3 regions of the Halomonas sp. 3H genome follow, and region 3 is predicted to be linked to each of the others. Evidence: predicted binding sites of a transcription regulator. Region 3 holds the regulator's gene; each other region holds the start of a gene.
What was found. The regulator sigma-54, encoded in region 3, starts transcription at its own class of promoters, with help from an activator protein. The targets are predictions, from matches to a motif close to TGGCACNNNNNTTGCTNT.
Positions count from the first base shown of each region.

Region 1: the regulator sigma-54 is predicted to act here: its motif matches at 3,611-3,628, upstream of NFC98_RS00450 (amino acid ABC transporter substrate-binding protein).
Region 2: the regulator sigma-54 is predicted to act here: its motif matches at 2,533-2,550, upstream of urtA (urea ABC transporter substrate-binding protein).

Region 1 covers NZ_CP100360.1:94,191-100,233, reverse strand. Annotated here, with positions in the region: gene NFC98_RS00465 (amino acid ABC transporter ATP-binding protein) at 1-21, opposite strand, end outside; gene NFC98_RS00460 (amino acid ABC transporter permease) at 101-1,201, opposite strand; gene NFC98_RS00455 (amino acid ABC transporter permease) at 1,212-2,402, opposite strand; gene NFC98_RS00450 (amino acid ABC transporter substrate-binding protein) at 2,516-3,541, opposite strand; gene NFC98_RS00445 (VanZ family protein) at 3,835-4,221, opposite strand; gene hemE (uroporphyrinogen decarboxylase) at 4,214-5,290, opposite strand; gene ribA (GTP cyclohydrolase II) at 5,449-6,043, shown strand, end outside.
Region 2 covers NZ_CP100360.1:1,436,914-1,442,956, reverse strand. Annotated here, with positions in the region: gene urtB (urea ABC transporter permease subunit UrtB) at 1-1,040, opposite strand, end outside; gene urtA (urea ABC transporter substrate-binding protein) at 1,122-2,483, opposite strand; gene NFC98_RS06755 (tripartite tricarboxylate transporter permease) at 2,838-4,328, opposite strand; gene NFC98_RS06750 (tripartite tricarboxylate transporter TctB family protein) at 4,350-4,832, opposite strand; gene NFC98_RS06745 (tripartite tricarboxylate transporter substrate binding protein) at 4,943-5,938, opposite strand.
Region 3 covers NZ_CP100360.1:2,540,018-2,546,060, reverse strand. Annotated here, with positions in the region: gene rapZ (RNase adapter RapZ) at 1-562, opposite strand, end outside; gene ptsN (PTS IIA-like nitrogen regulatory protein PtsN) at 607-1,071, opposite strand; gene raiA (ribosome-associated translation inhibitor RaiA) at 1,078-1,386, opposite strand; gene NFC98_RS11850 (RNA polymerase factor sigma-54) at 1,571-2,986, opposite strand; gene lptB (LPS export ABC transporter ATP-binding protein) at 3,151-3,876, opposite strand; gene lptA (lipopolysaccharide transport periplasmic protein LptA) at 3,886-4,392, opposite strand; gene lptC (LPS export ABC transporter periplasmic protein LptC) at 4,389-4,979, opposite strand; gene NFC98_RS11830 (HAD family hydrolase) at 4,984-5,541, opposite strand; gene NFC98_RS11825 (SIS domain-containing protein) at 5,570-6,043, opposite strand, start outside.

The sequences.
Region 1 (6,043 bases), 1.5 Mb from region 3:
GACGCCGCGCATCTCGACCATCGGGGTCTCGGCGCCGGCCAGGGACTGGGTTGCCTGTTCACTCATTGTCGTCGTTCCTCGATTCGGGTGGCGCCGCTGCCTAGCGTTGATGGCCGGTATGCAGTTTCCGCTCCAGGTACTGGCTGTAGCGCGACATGCTGAAGCAGAAGATCCAGAACATGAACGCGGCGAACACGTAGCCCTCCAGGGCGAAGCCCAGCCAGCGGGAGTCGGACAGCGCCGCCTGGACGATGCCCAGCAGGTCGAAGAGCCCGATGATCATCACCAGGGTGGTGTCCTTGAACAGCGAGATGAAGGTGTTGACGATCCCGGGGATCATCATCTTCAGCGCCTGGGGCAGCACGATCAGCCCCATGCGCTGCCAATAGCCCATCCCCAGCGCCGCGGCGGCCTCCTCCTGCCCCCGGGGAATCGCCTGCAGCCCCCCGCGAATCACCTCCGCCATGTAGGCGCTCTGGAACAGGGTGATGCCGATCAGCGCCCGCACCAGGCGGTCGACGCTGACCCCGGTGGGCAGGAACAGCGGCAGCATCACCGAAGCCATGAAGAGGATGGTGATCAGCGGCACGCCGCGCCAGAACTCGATGAACACCACGCAGAAGCTCTTGACGATGGGCATCTGCGAGCGGCGCCCGAGGGCCAGCAGGATGCCGATGGGCAGGGCCGCCACCATCCCCACCACGGCCAGGATCAGGGTCAGCATCAGCCCGCCCCAGCGGTGGGTCTCCACCAGCCGCAGGCCGAAGTGGCCGCCGTAGAGCATCACGTAGGCGAACACCGGGAAGGCCAGCAGGGTCGCGATGGCCACCCAGCGCTTGAAGGGCAGCCGCGGGATCGCCAGCCAGGCGATCAGCACCGCGAAGCCGGCGAAGACGATATTCACCCGCCACAGCTCATCGCGGGGGTAGAGCCCGTAGATGAACTGGGTCAGGCGGGCGTTGACGAACACCCAGCAGGCGCCCTCCCGTGAGCAGTCGTCGCGGCTGGTGCCGATCCAGTCGGCGTCGATGATCGCCCACTGGATCGTCGGCGTCAGCAGCACGTAGAGCAGGTAGAGGCCCACCAGGGTGAACACCGTGTTGACCGGGCCGCTGAACAGGTTGGCGCGCAGCCAGGCCAGGGGGCCCACGGTGCGGATCGGCGCCGGCCGCGCCTCGATCATCTTGTCGTTGTGTGTCATGGCGCCTCTCCTAGCGTTCCACCAGCGCCACGCGGGCGTTGAACCAGTTCATGAACATCGACACCAGCAGGCTGATGGTGAGGTAGACCGCCATGGTCATGGCGATCACCTCGATGGCCTGCCCCGTCTGGTTGAGGGTCGTGCCGGCGAACACCGAGACCAGGTCCGGGTAGCCGATGGCGGTGGCCAGCGAGGAGTTCTTGATCAGGTTGAGGTACTGACTGGTGAGCGGCGGGATGATCACCCGCAGCGCCTGGGGCACCACCACCAGCCGCAGCACCAGCCCCTGGGGCAGGCTCAGCGCCTGGGCCGCCTCGGTCTGGCCGTGGGGGATCGCCTGGATGCCCGAGCGCACGATCTCGGCGATGAACGAGGCCGTGTAGATGGAGAGCGCCAGCCACAGGGCCAGGAACTCCGGGATCACCGTGATGCCGCCGCGGAAGTTGAAGCCACGCAGCTCCGGCACATCCCAGGTCACCGGCACCCCGGTGGCGACCAGCACCGCGAGCGGCAGGCCGACGATCAGTGCCAGGGATATCCAGCCCGCCGGCAGGCGCCGGCCGGTGGCCTCGTGGCGGCGTCGGTTCCAGATCACCAGGGCGATGCTGGCGACCACGGCGACGGCCAGGGCCAGCGGGATCAGGCCGAAGCCGGACTCGAAGAGCGGCTCCGGCAGAAACAGGCCGCGCACGTTGAGGAACACCGCCTCGCCCAGGGAGATGCTGTCCCGGGGGCTCGGCAGGGCGCGCAGCACGGCGAAGTACCAGAAGAAGATCTGCAGCAGCAGCGGGATGTTACGGAAGATCTCGATGTAGCCGCTGGCCAGCCGTGCGATCAGCCAGTTGGGCGACAGCCGGGCGATCCCCACCGTGAAGCCGATGATCGTCGCCGCCAGCACGCCGAGGGCCGAGACCAGCAGGGTATTGAGCAGCCCGACCAGGAAGGTGCGGCCGTAGGTGCTCTGGGAGGAGTAGTCGATCAGGCTCTGGACGATGCCGAAGCCCGCGGTGTTATTGAGGAAGCCGAAGCCGGTGGTGATGCCTCGCTGGGCGAGGTTCGCCTGGGTATTGCCGATGATGAAGATCAGGAAGGCCGCGACGGCGGCCACCAGCAGCAGCTGGAAGATCAGCGCCCGCTTGGCACGGTCGCGCCAGAACGGCGGCCTGGGGCCCGCCGGCCGGGCCTGGGGTCTTGTGGACATGGGGAAGGTCTCCGCCTGGATCCGTCAAGCAGCGTGCGGGACCGCCGGCCCGGGATCCCCGGGGCGACGGTCGGGTCGGTGCCCCGGCACCGGGCGGCACCGGGGCAGGCCACTCAGCGGATCGGCGGGGCGTACTGGATGCCGCCCTCGGTCCACAGGGCGTTGATGCCGCGCTCGATCTCCAGCGGGGAGCCCATGCCGACGTTGCGGTCGAAGGTCTCGCCGTAGTTGCCCACCTGCTTGATGATGTTGTAGGCCCAGTCGGCGGAGAGCCCCATGCCCTCGCCGTAGTTGCCGTCCTGGCCGAGCAGGCGCGCGACGTCAGGATCCTCGGACTCGAGCATCTCGTCGACGTTGTCCTGGGTGATGCCCATCTCCTCGGCGTTGAGCATGGCGAACAGCGACCACTTGACGATGTTGAACCACTGGTCGTCGCCCTGACGCACCACCGGGCCCAGCGGCTCCTTGGAGATGATCTCCGGCAGGATCATGGAGGCGTCCGGCTCGGCGAGCTGGATGCGCAGCGCCGCCAGCTGGGAGGTATCGGAGGTCAGCACGTCGCAGCGGCCCGCCTCGTAGCCGCCGACGGTCTGCTCGGAGGTGTCGAAGACGATGGGGTCGAACTCCATGTCGTTGGCGCGGAAGTAGTCGGCCACGTTGAGCTCGGTGGTGGTGCCGGACTGCACGCAGATCGCCGCGCCGTCGAGCTCCTTGGCGCTCTCGATGCCCATGTCGCGGTGGATCATGAAACCGATGCCGTCGTAGAAGGTCACGCCGGTGAAGTTGAGGCCCAGGGTGGTGTCGCGGGTGGTGGTCCAGGTGGTGTTGCGGGAGAGCACGTCCACCTCGCCGGACTGCAGCGCGGTGAAGCGCTCCACGGCGTTGAGGGACACGTAACGCACCGCCTCGGAGTCGCCGAACACCGCGGCCGCCACGGCACGGCAGACGTCGACGTCCAGGCCCTGCCACTCGCCCTCGTCGTCCGGGGCCGAGAAGCCCGGCAGGCCATCGCTGACGCCGCACTGCACGGCACCACGGTCGCGGGTCTCGTCGAGGGTGGAGGCCTGGGCGACGGAGGTGGCCGCGAAGGCCATGGCGCCGGCGGAGGCCAGCAGGAGCAGCTTGTTGTTATTCAGCATGGGGATCTTCCCTCGCATCTTGGAGTGTTGTTCGTGTTGTCACGCATGCCCGCAGCATGCGCGCTGACTGCAGCAAGGATCATTCCATATCCGCCGGGTGCCAGGAATCCTGCGCTTTCAACGCTGCCGGGGGAGTGGAATCCCCGCCCCGATGACGCTGCCACGGCGCCGCCCTGGCGCACGGCAGGGCCCCGCGGCACCATGGCGGTGCGTCCATTGCGCCGAACGCGAGGCGCCCCGCGGCCGGTCTCGGCAGCGGGGCGCAGGGGGGTAGCCGGCGGGACTCTCGCGGCTCAGGGCCGCGGCCAGAGTCCCCGCCGCAGCAGGTGGAGCAGCACCACCGCGAAGGCGGCGCCGAGGGAGTTGGCGAGGATGTCGGCCCAGTCGCCGCCGCTGCGCCCCGGCACCGGGACCTGGGCAACTTCGATGGCGATGCCGAAGAGCACGGCGGCCAGGAAGGCACGCGGCAGGCGCACCCCGGCCAGGCCGATCAGCCCGGCCAGGCCGGCGTAGCCGACGAAGTGGTTGAGCTTGTCCCAGGGCAGGTTCGAGGGCATCTCGCTGCCCGGCGTCAGGCTGCCCAGGGCGATGGCCAGCGCCCCCAGGACGGCCAGCGCCGCCCACAGGCGGCGCCGGTCATGCAGGCTTTTCAGCCGGTTCCGCCAGGCCTCGTCAGCCATGCTGGATCCGGCGGTGGTAGGCCGGGCTCAGCTCATGCAGCGCCTCCATGAAGGCGGTGACGTTGTCGGGGTCGGTGAACTGGCTGATGCCGTGGCCCAGGTTGAACACGTGCCCGGGGCCGGCGCCGTAGCTGTCGAGGATGCGCGCCACCTCGGCACGGATCGCCGACGGGCGGGCGAACAGCACGTTCGGGTCCAGGTTGCCCTGCAGGGCCACCTTGTGGCCGACCCGGGCGCGGGCGTCGGCGAGCTCGGTGGTCCAGTCGATGCCCACGGCATCGGGGCCCGCCAGGGCGATGTCCTCGAGCCACTGGCCGCCGTTCTTGGTGAACAGGATCACCGGCACGCGCCTGCCGTCGTGGTCGCGGATCAGGCCGGCGACGATCTGCTCCATGTAGCGCAGCGAGAACTCCAGGTAGGCGGGAGTGGAGAGCGCCCCGCCCCAGGTGTCGAAGATCTGCACCGCCTGGGCGCCGGCACGGATCTGGGCGTTGAGGTACTCGGTGACCGCCGTGGCCAGGGTGTCGAGCAGGTCATGCATCACGCTGGGCGTGTCGTAGAGCATGGTCTTGACGTGGCGGAAGTCCTTGCTGGAGCTGCCCTCGACCATGTAGGTGGCCAGGGTCCAGGGGCTGCCGGAGAAGCCGATCAGCGGCACCCGGCCGTTCAGCTCGCGACGGATGGTGGAGACCGCGCGCATCACGTAGTCCAGGTCGCGCTCGGCGTCGGGCACGGCGAGCGCCGCCACGTCCTCGGCGCTGCGCACCGGCTTGCGGAACTTGGGTCCCTCGCCGGTCTCGAAGTAGAGCCCCAGCCCCATGGCATCGGGGATGGTGAGGATATCCGAGAAGAGGATCGCCGCATCCAGCGGGTAGCGCTCCAGAGGCTGCAGGGTGACCTCGCAGGCCAGGTCCTGGTTGCGACAGAGGTCCATGAAGTTCCCGGCCTCGGCGCGGGTGGCGCGATACTCCGGCAGGTAGCGGCCGGCCTGGCGCATCATCCATACCGGGGTGCGGTCCACAGGCTGACGCGCCAGGGCGCGCAGAAAGCGATCGTTCTTGAGTTCCATGCAGGCGGTCATCCACGGGAAATGTGGGCCATATTGTACCCGATCATGGCGCCTGGGGCTGCGGTCGTGAGCCCGGCGCGGCTTCCTGCTAGAATAGGCCCCCACCCGCCGGCATCGCCCTGCCGTGGTCAAAGAAGGGCCTGACACCGAGGTACCCCGTGACGATCCGATTCATCGCCGCCTCCCGGCTGCCCACCCCCTGGGCCACCTTCACCATGCATGGCTTCGAGGATGAGGCCACCGGCAAGGACCATATCGCCCTGACGCTCGGCGACGTCGCCGATGGCGAGCCGGTGCTGGGGCGGGTCCACTCCGAGTGCCTGACCGGCGATGCGCTGTTCTCGATGCGCTGCGACTGCGGCTACCAGCTGCAGGAGGCGCTGAAACGCATCGCCGAGGCGGGACGCGGGATGCTGCTCTACCTGCGCCAGGAGGGACGCGGCATCGGCCTGCTCAACAAGATCCGCGCCTACCACCTGCAGGACCAGGGCGCCGACACCGTGGAGGCCAACGAGCGCCTCGGCTTCGGTGCCGACCTGCGCCGCTATGACCTCTGCGTGCCGATGCTCGAGCACCTTGGCGTCGCATCGCTTAGACTGATGACTAACAACCCGCGCAAGGTCGAGGCCCTGACCAGCGCCGGCGTGCGCGTTGTTGAGCGGGTCCCGCTGACCACCGGCCTGAACCCCCACAACGAGCAGTACCTGTCCACCAAGGCCGGCAAGCTTGGCCACATGATGGCGCTGGGCGACT
Region 2 (6,043 bases), 1.1 Mb from region 3:
AGCTGCTGCAGGATCAGGCTGATGCCGAAGGTGGCCAGCAGGGTCTCCAGCGGCCGGCCCTTGAGGAACTGGATCACCCCGCGCTCGATGGCGATGCCGGCCAGTGCCGCCACCAGGAAGCCGGCGGGGACCGCCAGCACCAGCGCCAGGCCCGGCTGGCCGGGCAGCAGCTGCTGCATGGCCCAGGTGGTGTAGGCGCCGAGCATGATCAGCTCGCCGTGGGCCATGTTGATCACCCCCATCACGCCGAAGGTGATGGCCAGGCCGATGGCCGCCAGCACCAGCACCGAGCCCAGCGAGAGGCCGAAGTAGAGGGTCTCGGCGGCGCGGTTGACCTTGAGCATCTGCTCGATGCCGTTGAGGGCACTGCGGGCGGCATCGGCCAGCACCGGGTCGTCGCCCGAAGCCGCGCGGGCAAGGGCCACCCGCACCCGGGGGTGCAGGCTGCCTTCCAGGTCCGCCACGGCGGCCACCTCGCCCTGCTCCAGGCGGTGGATGGCCAGTGCCTGGGTCAGCCGCTGGCGTACCCGGGCGTCCTCCTCGCCCTCGATCACCTCGGCCAGGGGGCCGGCCAGGTCGGCGTCCACCTCGCCCAGCAGCCGCTCGGCGGAGGCGCGGCGCAGCGTGAGGTCCGGTGCGTAGAGGTCCACCACGGCGATAGCGCTGCGCAGCTGATTGCGCAGGGCGTTGTTGATGCCGATGCGGTCCAGGTCGCGACGGGACATCTCGCCGAGCGGCTCGCCGGTGAGGGCATCCTCCACCGGCCAGTCGCGGCCGCGGTTGTCGAGCACCACCACGAAGCGGCCGTCCTCGGCACGCTGCAGTCGCCCGTCGAGCAGAGCCTGCAGCCAGCCGCGGGCCCGTTCGTCGTCGCTCTGCACGATGGCTTCGATGCCGGCGGCCTTGTCGGCAAAGGCGCCGACGTGCAGCGCCTCGAGCAGTTCGATGGCGGCCGAGTCGTCGTCAGCCGAGGGCTGGGCCTGGGCGCCCTGAGGCACGGCCAGCAGCACCAGCAGCCAGAAAAAAAGGAGACGCCTCATGGGTTCATCCTTCACGGTAGGGAGAAGCGAAAAGGGTCAAGCGGGCGTGCGCCCCGCCGAGCGGCGGGGCGGGAGCGGGCGTTACTCGGCCAGGGCGGCCTCGGCCTCCTCGGCCGCGGTGCTGCCGCCGCAGGAGCCGCTGGCGACGTTGTAGTTGCCGCAGCGCATCGGGGCACGCCAGTCGGCGATCAGGTCGCGGGAGCCCGGCAGGTAGTCGGACCAAGCGTCGCCGACCACGGTGGAGGGCGTCTGCCAGACGATGTCGAACTGGCCGTTGTCCTGCACCTCGCCGATCAGCACCGGCTTGGTGATGTGGTGGTTGGGCATCATCGCCGCATAGCCGCCGGTCAGGTTGGGCACGGCCACGCCGATGATGGCGTCCTTGACCGCATCCACGTCGGTGGTGCCGGCCTTGCGCACCGCTTCCGCCCACATGTTGAAGCCGATGTAGTGGGCCTCCATGGGGTCGTTGGTCACCGCCTCCTCGTCGCCGGTCCACTCGATCCAGGCGTCGATGAAGTCGTAGTTGGCGTCGGTGTCGACGCTCATGAAGTAGTTCCAGGCGGCCAGGTGGCCGACCAGCGGACCGGTGTCGATCCCGGTCAGCTCCTGCTCGCCCACCGAGAAGGCCACCACCGGGATGTCCGCGGCGTCGATGCCCTGGTTGGCCAGCTCGCGGTAGAAGGGCACGTTGGCGTCGCCGTTGATGGTGGAGACCACGGCGGTCTTCTTGCCCTCGGAGCCGAAGCGGCGGATCTCGGCGACGATGTTCTGCCAGTCGGAGTGGCCGAACGGCGTGTAATTGACCAGGATGTCCTCCTCGGCCACCCCGAACTCCTCCTGGAGGTAGGCCTCGAGGATGCGGTTGGTGGTGCGCGGATAGACGTAGTCGGTGCCGGCCAGCACCCAGCGCTCCACGCCGACCTGGTCATGCAGGTAGTTCACCGCCGGGATGGCCTGCTGGTTGGGCGCCGCCCCGGTGTAGAAGACGTTCTCGGAGGACTCCTCCCCCTCGTACTGCACCGGGTAGAAGAGCAGGCCGTTGAGCTCCTCGAAGACCGGCAGCACCGCCTTGCGCGACACCGAGGTCCAGTTGCCGAAGACCACGTCCACCTCGTGCTGGGCGAGCAGCTCCCGGGCGCGCTCGGCGAACAGCGGCCAGTTGGAGGCCGGGTCCACCACCACCGCCTCGAGCTGGCGGCCGAGCAGGCCGCCCTCCTCGTTCTGCTTGGCGACCAGCATCTCCACGGTGTCCTTGAGCACCGTCTCGCTGATGGCCATGGTGCCGGAGAGCGAGTGCAGGACGCCTACCTTGATGGGGTCCTCCTGGGCCAGGGCCTGGCCGCCGGCCCCCAGCAGGGAGGCGGTCAGCAGCGCAGTGGTCAGCGGGCGCAGTCCCAAGGTCTTGCGATGGAACGGCGTCTTGCGATGGGACAGGGTCATGAGAATCTCCTTGCTCCCCGAGGGGGTCGTTGTTGTGTGGCAACAAGACAAAGCAAGGGCTGCGCCATCAGGCGACATTCCCACGAAAGACTCGATATAACAGCAGGTTGCTTGACAGGACCGGCGGCTCGCTGGCCCCGGTCTGCACCCGTCCGGTGCAGGAGACCCCGGGGATCGGCCGTCCCGTGCACCGCGCCTGCCGCGCCGCCCGCCCCGCTGCACTCCCGCGGTGCGCGCCCCGGTCCGGGGCGATGCAACCGGCCCCCGGCGCTCGAGGCGCCCTCCCCGACCCACAACGCAACAGGGGCGCCGAGGGTATCGGCGCCCCTGTCGGGGGTCACGGCAGGCGAAGGCTCAGGCCAGGGCGCGCTGCAGGGCCTTCCTGGCCAGCGGCAGCGCCAGGGAGAGCAGCGCGATGACCAGCAGCACCAGAGAGATCGGCTTCTCGACGAAGATCATCCAGTCGCCGCCGGAGATCTGCAGGGCGCGGCGCATGGACTCCTCCATGATGTTGCCGAGGATCAGCGCCAGGATCAGCGGCGCGGCTGGAAAGCCGAACAGCCGCATGCCCAGGCCCAGCAGGCCGAAGCCAAGCAGCAGCAGCAGGTCGAAGACGCTGAAGCTCATGCCGTAGACGCCGATCATGCAGAAGATCAGGATCAGCGAGAGCAGCAGCGGGCGTGGCAGGTCGAGGATCCTGGCGATCAGCGGGATCAGCGGCAGGTTGAGCACCAGCAGAAAGATGTTGCCGATGTACATGCTGGCGATCACCCCCCAGAAGACGTCCGGGCGCTGCTCGAGCATCATCGGCCCGGGGGTGACCCCCATCACCAGCAGCGCGCCGAGCAGCACCGCCGTGGTGCCCGACCCGGGCACGCCCAGGGTCAGCAGCGGCACGAAGGAGCCGGTGCAGGCGGCGTTGTTGGCGGACTCCGGCGCCGCCACGCCCTTGATGTTGCCCTTGCCGAAGCTGTCGCCATCCTTCGCCAGGCGCTTCTCCATGCTGTAGCCGAGGAAGGAGCCGATCGTCGCGCCGGCCCCGGGCAGTACCCCGGTGAAGAAGCCCAGCACCGAGCTTCTGCCGATGGGCCCGGCGATCTCCTTTACCTCGCCCCGTGTCAGCCTGAGCGAGCCGATGGCGTTGCGTGGCTGCTCCTTGCCCCCGCCGCCGCGCAGCAGCATGACGAACACCTCGGCCAGCGCGAAGATGCCCAGCGCCACCACCAGGAAGTCGATGCCGTCGAGCAGGTGGGCCGAGCCGAAGGTGTAGCGCTCGGTGCCGGTCTGCAGGTCGATGCCCATGATCGAGATCATCACCCCAACCACCGCGGCGATCAGCCCCTTGACCAGCGACTTGTCGGAGAGCGAGACCACCGCGGTCAGGCCCAGCACCATGAGAGCGAAGTACTCGGCCGGACCGAAGCTGACCGCCACCTTCGACAGCAGCGGGGCCACCAGCATCAGGAAGACGATGGAGATGGTGCCACCGATGAAGGAGGCATAGGCGGCGATGGCCAGCGCCTTGCCGGCCATGCCCTGCTTGGCCATGGGATAGCCGTCGAAGGAGGTGGCCACGGTGCCCGCTACGCCCGGCGCGTTGAGCAGGATCGATGAGGTGGAGCCACCGAAGATCGCGCCGTAGTAGACCCCCGCCATCAGGATCAGGCCCGACGAGGGCTCCATGGCGAAGGTGATGGGGATCATCAGCGCCAGCGCGCTGATCGGCCCCAGGCCGGGGAGCATGCCGATGATGGTGCCGGCGAAGACGCCGAAGAAGACGTAGGCGATATTCATGGGCTCCAGCGCGATGCCGAAGCCGTACATCAGGTTGTTCAGGGCTTCCATGGGATCACTCTCTCCAGCCGGTCAGAACGGCAGCACGCCGGTGGGCAGGTAGACGTCCATGACCCGGGTCATGGTCAGGTAGAGGGCCAGCACCACCCCGAGGATGGCGGCCAGGTTGACCCCGTGGCGGCGATAGCCGTAGTAGGCGGTCAGGCCGACACCCAGCAGGGTGGAGGCCAGCACGAAGCCCACCGGCACCAGCAGCAGCGCATAGGCGGCGATCGCCAGGGCGGTGACCACCACCCGGGACCAGGGGCGCAGCAGCAGCGGCCGGGCCTGTTCCTCGGGATCGGGCGCCGGCGGTGCGTCCTGGGCCTGGGGGCGTTCGAGGAACAGCAGCAGCGACAGCCCCAGCAGGGTGAAGCCGAGCACCTTGGGAAAGAGGTCGGAGTCGATGGGGCGCGGCAGCGGGAAGGCCGGGATCTGCCAGGCCATGGCCAGGTAGCCCAGTGCCACCAGCGCCAGGAGCAGCGCCAGGATCTGGTTGGAATTGAGTCGTGTCATGGGAATCGTTCCCGGCCCCCGCCCGAGGCGGAACGGGGGACCAAGTGGCTGAGGTCGGGTGGCCCGCCCCGGGGAGACGGGGCGGGCAGGGATCGCGGGGTCAGGAAGGCTCAGTCGCCGAGCAGGCCGAGCTCGCCGAGCACGCCGCTGAACTGCGCTTGCTGGGCGTCGAGGAAGTCACCGAAGGCCTCGCTGTCCTGGTAGGCGTCGAGCCAGCCGAGCTGGTCACGGGCCTGCTGCCAGCCGTCGGTCTCGAGCATCCGTGCGAACAGCTCCTCGTAGTAGGCCACGGCCTCGGCGGGCATGTCGGGGGTGCCCATCACGCCGCGCCAGATGTCGAAGGTGTAGTCGATGCCCTGCTCCTGATAGGTGGGCACCTCGGCCAGCGGGCCGCCCATTCGCTCCGGCGACGAGACCCCCAGGGCGCGCAGCTGGCTGCCCTCGCCGAGCTGGCCGGCCGCCTCGCCCGCTCCGGTGATCACCGCCTCGACGTGGCCGCCCATCAGGCTGGTCATGGCCTCGCCGCCCCCGGAGAAGGGAATGTAGTTCACCTCGGCGGCGTTCAGCCCGGCGGCCGAGGCCAGGCCGGCGATGGAGATATGGTCCATGGAGCCCGGGGCACTGCCGCCGCCGACGCTCAGGCCCGGGTCCGCCTCGAGGGCGGCGAACAGGTCGTTGAGGTCCTGGTACTCGGAGTCGGCCGGCACCAGCACGATGGAGTAGTCGGTGATCAGGCGCGCGATCGGAGTGAAGTCGGTGTGGTCGTAGCGCGAGGTGCCGGCCAGCGGCACCAGGATGATCGGCGGGCTGGTGGCGAAGAGCTTGTGCGGGTTGCCGCTGTCGCGGGCGATCTGGGCCCAGGCCACCGCACCGCCGCCGCCCGGCACGTTGATGGCGGCAAAACTGCGCTCGGCGAGCCCCTCCTCCTGGATCACCCGCGAGGTAGTGCGCACCAGGGTATCCCAGCCGCCGCCGGGGTTGGCCGGGGCGATGAACTCGATGTTGCGGGTCGGGGTCCACTCCTCGGCCTGGACGGCGCCACTCAGGCCGGCCAGGGCGGCGATGGGCAGGACGAGGGCGGCAAGGCGTGTGGTCTTGACGGTCATGGCGTTCTCCGGACGATTCACTGTTGTTGTCTCGGCTCGATGCGTCGGGGCACCGGCATGCGTCAGGAACGTTAGAAGAGCCGAACGGTCACCACAAGTTTATGA
Region 3 (6,043 bases):
CATCGAAGACGATGTCGGCATCCAGGGGCACGCCGCGCTTGAAGCCGAAGGACTCGATGGTCAGGGTCAGCTGTTCGGCGCGGTGACGGGCCACCTGGTCGCTGATGCGTCCGCGCAGCTCGTGGACCGACAGGCGCGAGGTATCGATCACCAGGTCCGCCAGGTCGCGGATCTCGGCGAGCGCCTGCTCCTCGGAGTCGATGGCCTCGGCCAGGGTCATGTGGCTGTCCCGGGTCAGGGGGTGGCGGCGGCGCGTGGCGGAGTAGCGCTCGAGCAGGATGCGGGCATCGGTGGTCAGGTAGATCACCTGGCAGTCGATGCCGCGGCTGCGTACCTCCTCGAGCAGGCTGGGGAAGCGCTGCAGGGCCTGGGGCAGGTTGCGCGCGTCGATGCTCACGGCAATCGACGAGCGAGGCGATTCCGCGCCCTTGAGCTCGTCGACCAGCGACCCGAGCAGCATGGCGGGCAGGTTGTCGATGGCGTAGTAGCCGAGGTCCTCGAGCGCCTGCAGCGCGATCGACTTACCCGAGCCGGAACGGCCGCTGATGATCACGAGCTGCATGACGGGTCTCCTGGTCATTGAAGTGGCCGGGCGGCCCGCAGGGCTCAGGCCTGTCGTCGGATCGCCTCGATGAGTCGCTCGTGGAGCTCGCGCTGGCTCTCGCTGCGGCGCAGGGCGCTGCGGGTATCGGCATCGTTCATGATGCCGGCCACCTGGGCCAGCAGGGCCAGGTGGGCGTCGTCGGCCTCTTCCGGCACCAGCAGCACGAAGACCAGGTCGACCGGCTCGCCGTCGATGGCATCGAAGTCCACCGGCTCGGCCAGCTTGAGGAAGCCGGCGATCGGGGTCTTGCAGTGGGGGCTCCGGGCATGGGGAATCGCCACCCCGTTGCCGATGCCGGTGCTGCCCAGCCGTTCACGGCCGATCAGGCGGCTGAAGACTTCCTGACTGTCGAGGCTGGGGGTGTTCTGGGCGATGAAGGTGCTGAAGAACTCCAGCACCCGCTTCTTGCTTCCCCCGGGCACACCGAACAGGGTGCGCTCGGGGGGCAGGATGGTTTCCAGTGTCATGGTGAATCAGCGGGCGCCGGCGCCCTGGGCGCGGGCCTGGGCCTTCTCCTTGTGCTTGACCAGCTGGCGGTCCACCTTGTCGGCCAGGGCATCGATGGCGGCGTACATGTCGCCGTCCTGGGCTTCGGCATGCAGGTCGGCACCGGCGGCGTGCAGGGTGCAGGCGGCGAGCTGGCGCTCCTTCTCCACGGACAGGGTCACCTGGACATTGGTGATGTTGTCGTAGTGGCGCTCCACGCGAGCCAGTTTCTCGTTCACATAGCCACGCAGGGCATCGGTCAGTTCCACATGATGGCCGGTGATGTTGACTTGCATGACACGCTCCTTGCTCGTTGGTTGTGATTCGATTGTAACCCTTTTTCCTGCCTTGCATACCCCCCGCGCCGGCAGCGTCGAGCGGTGCGTTGACGCGGGTCAGCGAAGGCGCTTGCGCTCGCTGGAAGAGGGGATGCCCATGGCCTCGCGGGTGACTGTGGAGAGCGCCACGGTCCACCCGGATTCAACGCAGCCGCTTGCGCTCGCTGGAGGAGGGGATTCCCATGGCCTCCCTGTACTTCGCCACGGTCCTGCGCGCCACCTGGATGCCGGCTTCGTCGAGCAGGGCGACCAGCTTGCTGTCGGAGAGCGGCTTGCGCGGGGGCTCCTCCTGGATCAGCTTGCGGATGCGGGCGCGAATGGCGGTGCTGGAGTGGGCGTCGCCCTCGCCGTTGCCGCCGACATGGCTGGAGAAGAAGTACTTCAGCTCGAACACGCCCCGCGGGGTATGGATGTACTTCTGGGTGGTGACCCGGGAGATGGTCGACTCGTGCATCTCCACCGCCTGGGCGATGTCGGCCAGGATCAGCGGCTTCATCGCCTCCTCGCCCTGCTCGAGGAAGTCGAGCTGGCGGGCCATGATCTCGCGGCCGACCCGGAGCAGGGTGTCGTTGCGGCTGGAGAGGCTCTTGAGCAGCCAGCGCGCCTCCTGCAGGTGGTCCTTGAGGAACTGGTTGTCCTGGCTCTTGTCGGCGCGGCGGATCAGGGCGGCGTAATCGGGCTGGATCCGCAGCCGCGGCAGGGCGTCCGGGTTGAGCTCGATCTTCCAGCCGCGGCTGTCATAGCGGGCGACGAGGTCGGGGATCACGTAGTCGCTGTCCACGCTGGCGAAGGCGCTGCCGGGTCGCGGATCGAGCGAGCGGACCAGGGCGATCACCGTTTCCAGGTCGTCGTCGTCGAGCCCCAGCCGCCGCTTGAGCAGGCGGCGGTCGTCGCCGGCCAGGGCCTCGAGGAACTGGCGCACCAGGCGGCGGGCCTGGGGCAGCAGGGGGGTGTTGTCGGGCAGGGTGGCGAGCTGCAGCATCAGGCACTCGCGCAGATCGCGGGCGAAGACCCCGGTGGGCTCGAACTGCTGCAGGCGCAACAGCACCTGCTCCACCTCGCGGCTGCGCAGGCCGTCGAGGCCCTGGCGGCGCAGCCCGTCACGAATCTCGTCGAGGGGCTGGGCCAGGTAGCCGGCGTCGTCCACGGCATCGATCAGGCTCTCGGCGATCTGCAGCTGGCGAGGCTCGAGGTCGGTCATTGCCAGCTGCCAGGCGAGGTGGCCCCGCAGGCTCTGTCCCTCGGCCTGGCGCTCGAAGTCCGGCCCTTCCCCCCCGCCGGCGGGGGCGCCCAGGTCCTGGTAGGTGTCCGACCAGTCGCTGTCGGTGGAGAGTTCCGCGGGGATCTCGCTGGACCAGTCATCCTCGGGTGTCTCGGCGACCGCCTGCTCGCCGAACCCCTCCTCGAGTTCCAGCATCGGGTTGGACTCCATCGCCTGCTGGATCTCCTGGCGCAGGTCCAGGGTGGAGAGCTGCAGCAGGGCGATGGCCTGCTGCAGCTGGGGGGTCATGGTCAGCTGGGTGCCGACGCGCAGCTGAAGGGAGGCTTTCATGGCCATCGGTGAGGTCTGCTCTCTTCGCCGGAAAGCCTCACCCTAGTCCGCGGCAGGGCCCGATGCAAGCCTCCGGGAGAGGAAAATGCAGCAATAAGCGTGCCAAGCGCAATCCTCATGCCGTCGCGATATAACGACATGTACTTCAGTGACTTGTGGAAGCGTTCGGGCTAGAGACGGAAGTCCTCGCCCAGGTAGACCTCACGCACCCGCTGGTTGGCGAGGATCGAGTCGGGGCTGCCCTCGGCGATGATCTTGCCGTCGCCGACGATGTAGGCGGTGTCGCAGATGTCGAGGGTCTCGCGGACGTTGTGGTCGGTGATCAGCACGCCGATGTCCCGGGCCTTGAGCTGGCGGATGATGCCCTTGATCTCCCCCACCGAGATGGGGTCGACGCCGGCGAAGGGCTCGTCGAGCAGGATGAAGGCGGGCTCGGTGGCCAGGGCCCGGGCGATCTCCACCCGGCGCCGCTCGCCCCCGGAGAGGCTCATGCCCAGGTTGTCGCGGATATGCGTCACATGGAACTCCTCGAGGAGCTGCTCGAGGCGGGCGCGGCGGGCCGGGCGGTCGAGGTCCTTGCGGGTCTCGAGGATCGCCATGATGTTGTCGGCCACCGAGAGCTTGCGGAAGATCGAGGCCTCCTGGGGCAGGTAGCCGATCCCGGCCCGGGCGCGCTGGTGCATGGCGGCCCGGGAGAGGTCGAGCCCGTCGATGTACACCTCGCCGGCATCGGCGCGCACCAGGCCCACGATCATGTAGAAGGAGGTGGTCTTGCCGGCGCCGTTGGGGCCCAGCAGGCCGACGATGCGGCCCTGGTCGATGGAGAGGCTGATGTCCTGCACCACGCGGCGGCGCTTGTAGCTCTTGGCCAGGTGGCGGGCGTGAAGGGTCTTCATGGGGTCGCCTTACTGCTCGGGCTGGAGGGTCATGCGGATGCGCTGGCGTCCCTCGACGCCTTCGCCCTCGGCACGGGCCTGGACCACGCGGCGGTCGAGGAAGTACTCGAGGTAGCCGCCGTCGAAGGTGTCGCCGCCCTGGTGCAGCTCGGCCCGGTCGATCAGCTCCACCCGGCGTTCGGCCACGTGGTAGATGATGGTGCGGCCCCAGCCCCGGACCACCGGCTCGGCCGGGTCGGGCTGCTGCTCGATATAGGCGCGCTCGCCGGTGGCGATGGCACGGGTGAGCTCGCCGGCGGCGTTGCGGCGGATCTCCACCCGGTCGCCGGTGAGCTGCATGCTGCCCTGGCGGATGTCCACGTCGCCGGTGTAGACGGCGGTGCCGGCGCGGTCGTCCAGGTCGAGGCGGTCGGCCTCCACCTCGATGGGCGCGGAGGCATCTCCCTGCTGCGCCAGGGCCGGGGCGGTGGCCAGCGGCAGCAGCAGGCAGAGCAGCAGGGCGAAGGGGGGCTTCATGGCGGGGACTCCTCTCGGGTCTCGGGCGGATGGTGGCCGCGCACATTGTCGGTCAGCCGCGCCCGGTTGTCATGGATCCAGGCATCGAAGCGGTCGCCGCTCATGCGCTGGGGGGGCTGGCGCAGCAGGGCCGGGGTGTCGCTCCAGGCGTGGCCGGTATCGGCGTCGAAGTGCAGGACCTCGGTGTCTAGCTGCCAGCGCTCCTCGGGGGCGTTGAGCCGGGCGTCGCCGGAGAGCGTCAGCGGGTTGCCGCCGGGCCCCAGCACGCCGCTGTCGGCCCGGGCGTACCAGACCCGCCCGGCGCTGTCGTGGAGCCGGGCGTCGGGGGTCTGCAGGCGGGTCACGTCGTCGTGGGGGGTATGCACCAGGCGCGGCGTGTCGAGGCGCTGGTGGGCGCGGCCCTCGGCGTCGAAGCGGGTCAGGCGGGCGCCCTCGAGGTAGTAGTCGGGCTCGCCCGCCTCGTCCCGGGGGACCTCCCCGTACTCCGGCCCGCCGCGCGGGTCGAGCAGGACGAGGGCGCCGCCCAGGGCCAGCAGGATCAGCAGCAGCCAGACCCGGAAGGAGGGGCGGGGCAGGGACCACGCCATGGGCTCAGTTGACCCCGTGGAGGTAGGTGTCGAGCACCGCGTCCCAGTGGCCCTGGGCCCTCAGCAGGGTGTCACAGATCTCGCGCACGGCGCCGTGGCCGCCGGCCCGTTCGGTCACCCAGTCGGCATGCTTCTGGATGTAGTCCGGGGCGGAGGGGACGCTGATGCCGATCCCGGCGCGCCGGATGGCGCCCACATCGGGCATGTCGTCGCCGCAGTAGGCCGCCTGGTCGAACTCGAGGCCGAGCCGGGTGCAGAGGTCGCGCAGCACCGGCAGCTTCTTCTCCACGCCCTGGAAGACGTGCTTGATGCCCAGGGCGGCGGCCCGCCGGCTCACCGTGGGGGAATCCCGGCCGGTGATCAGCGCCACTTCGATGCCGGCCCGCTTGAGCAGCTTGAGGCCGTGGCCGTCCATGACGTTGAAGGCCTTGATCTCGATGCCGTCGGCCTGGAAGTAGAGCTGGCCGTCGGTGAGGACGCCGTCCACGTCCAGGGCCAGCAGGCGGATCCGGCGCAGCCGGTCGACCAGGCGGGGGTCTTGCAGGGGAGAAACGTGGGTCATGGGGACTCCGGGAGGGTGGGGGATGGCATCAGATGACACCGCTGGCCAGCAGGTCGTGCATGTGCAGGGCGCCGATCGGTCGGCCCTGGTCATCGACCACGGCCAGCGCCGAGATGCGGTGGTCTTCCATCAGGCGCACAGCCTCGGCGGCGAGCATCTCCGGGTGGGCGCGCTTGCCGGGGACGGTCATCACCTCGTCCACGGTCAGGGCGCCGAGGTCGCGGTGCTGGTCGAGGGTGCGGCGCAGGTCGCCGTCGGTGTAGACGCCGACCAGGCGGCCCGTGTCATCGACCACGCAGGTGAAGCCGAGCCCCTGGCGGGTGATCTCCAGCAGGGCGTCGCGCAGCGGGCTGCCCAGGGGCACCCGGGGCAGGCGGCTGCCCTGGTGCATCAGGTCGGCCACGCGCAGCAGCAGCCGCTTGCCCAGGCTGCCGCCCGGGTGGGAGCGGGCGAAGTCCTCGGCGGTGAAACCGCGGGACTCCAGCAGCGCCACGGCCAGGGC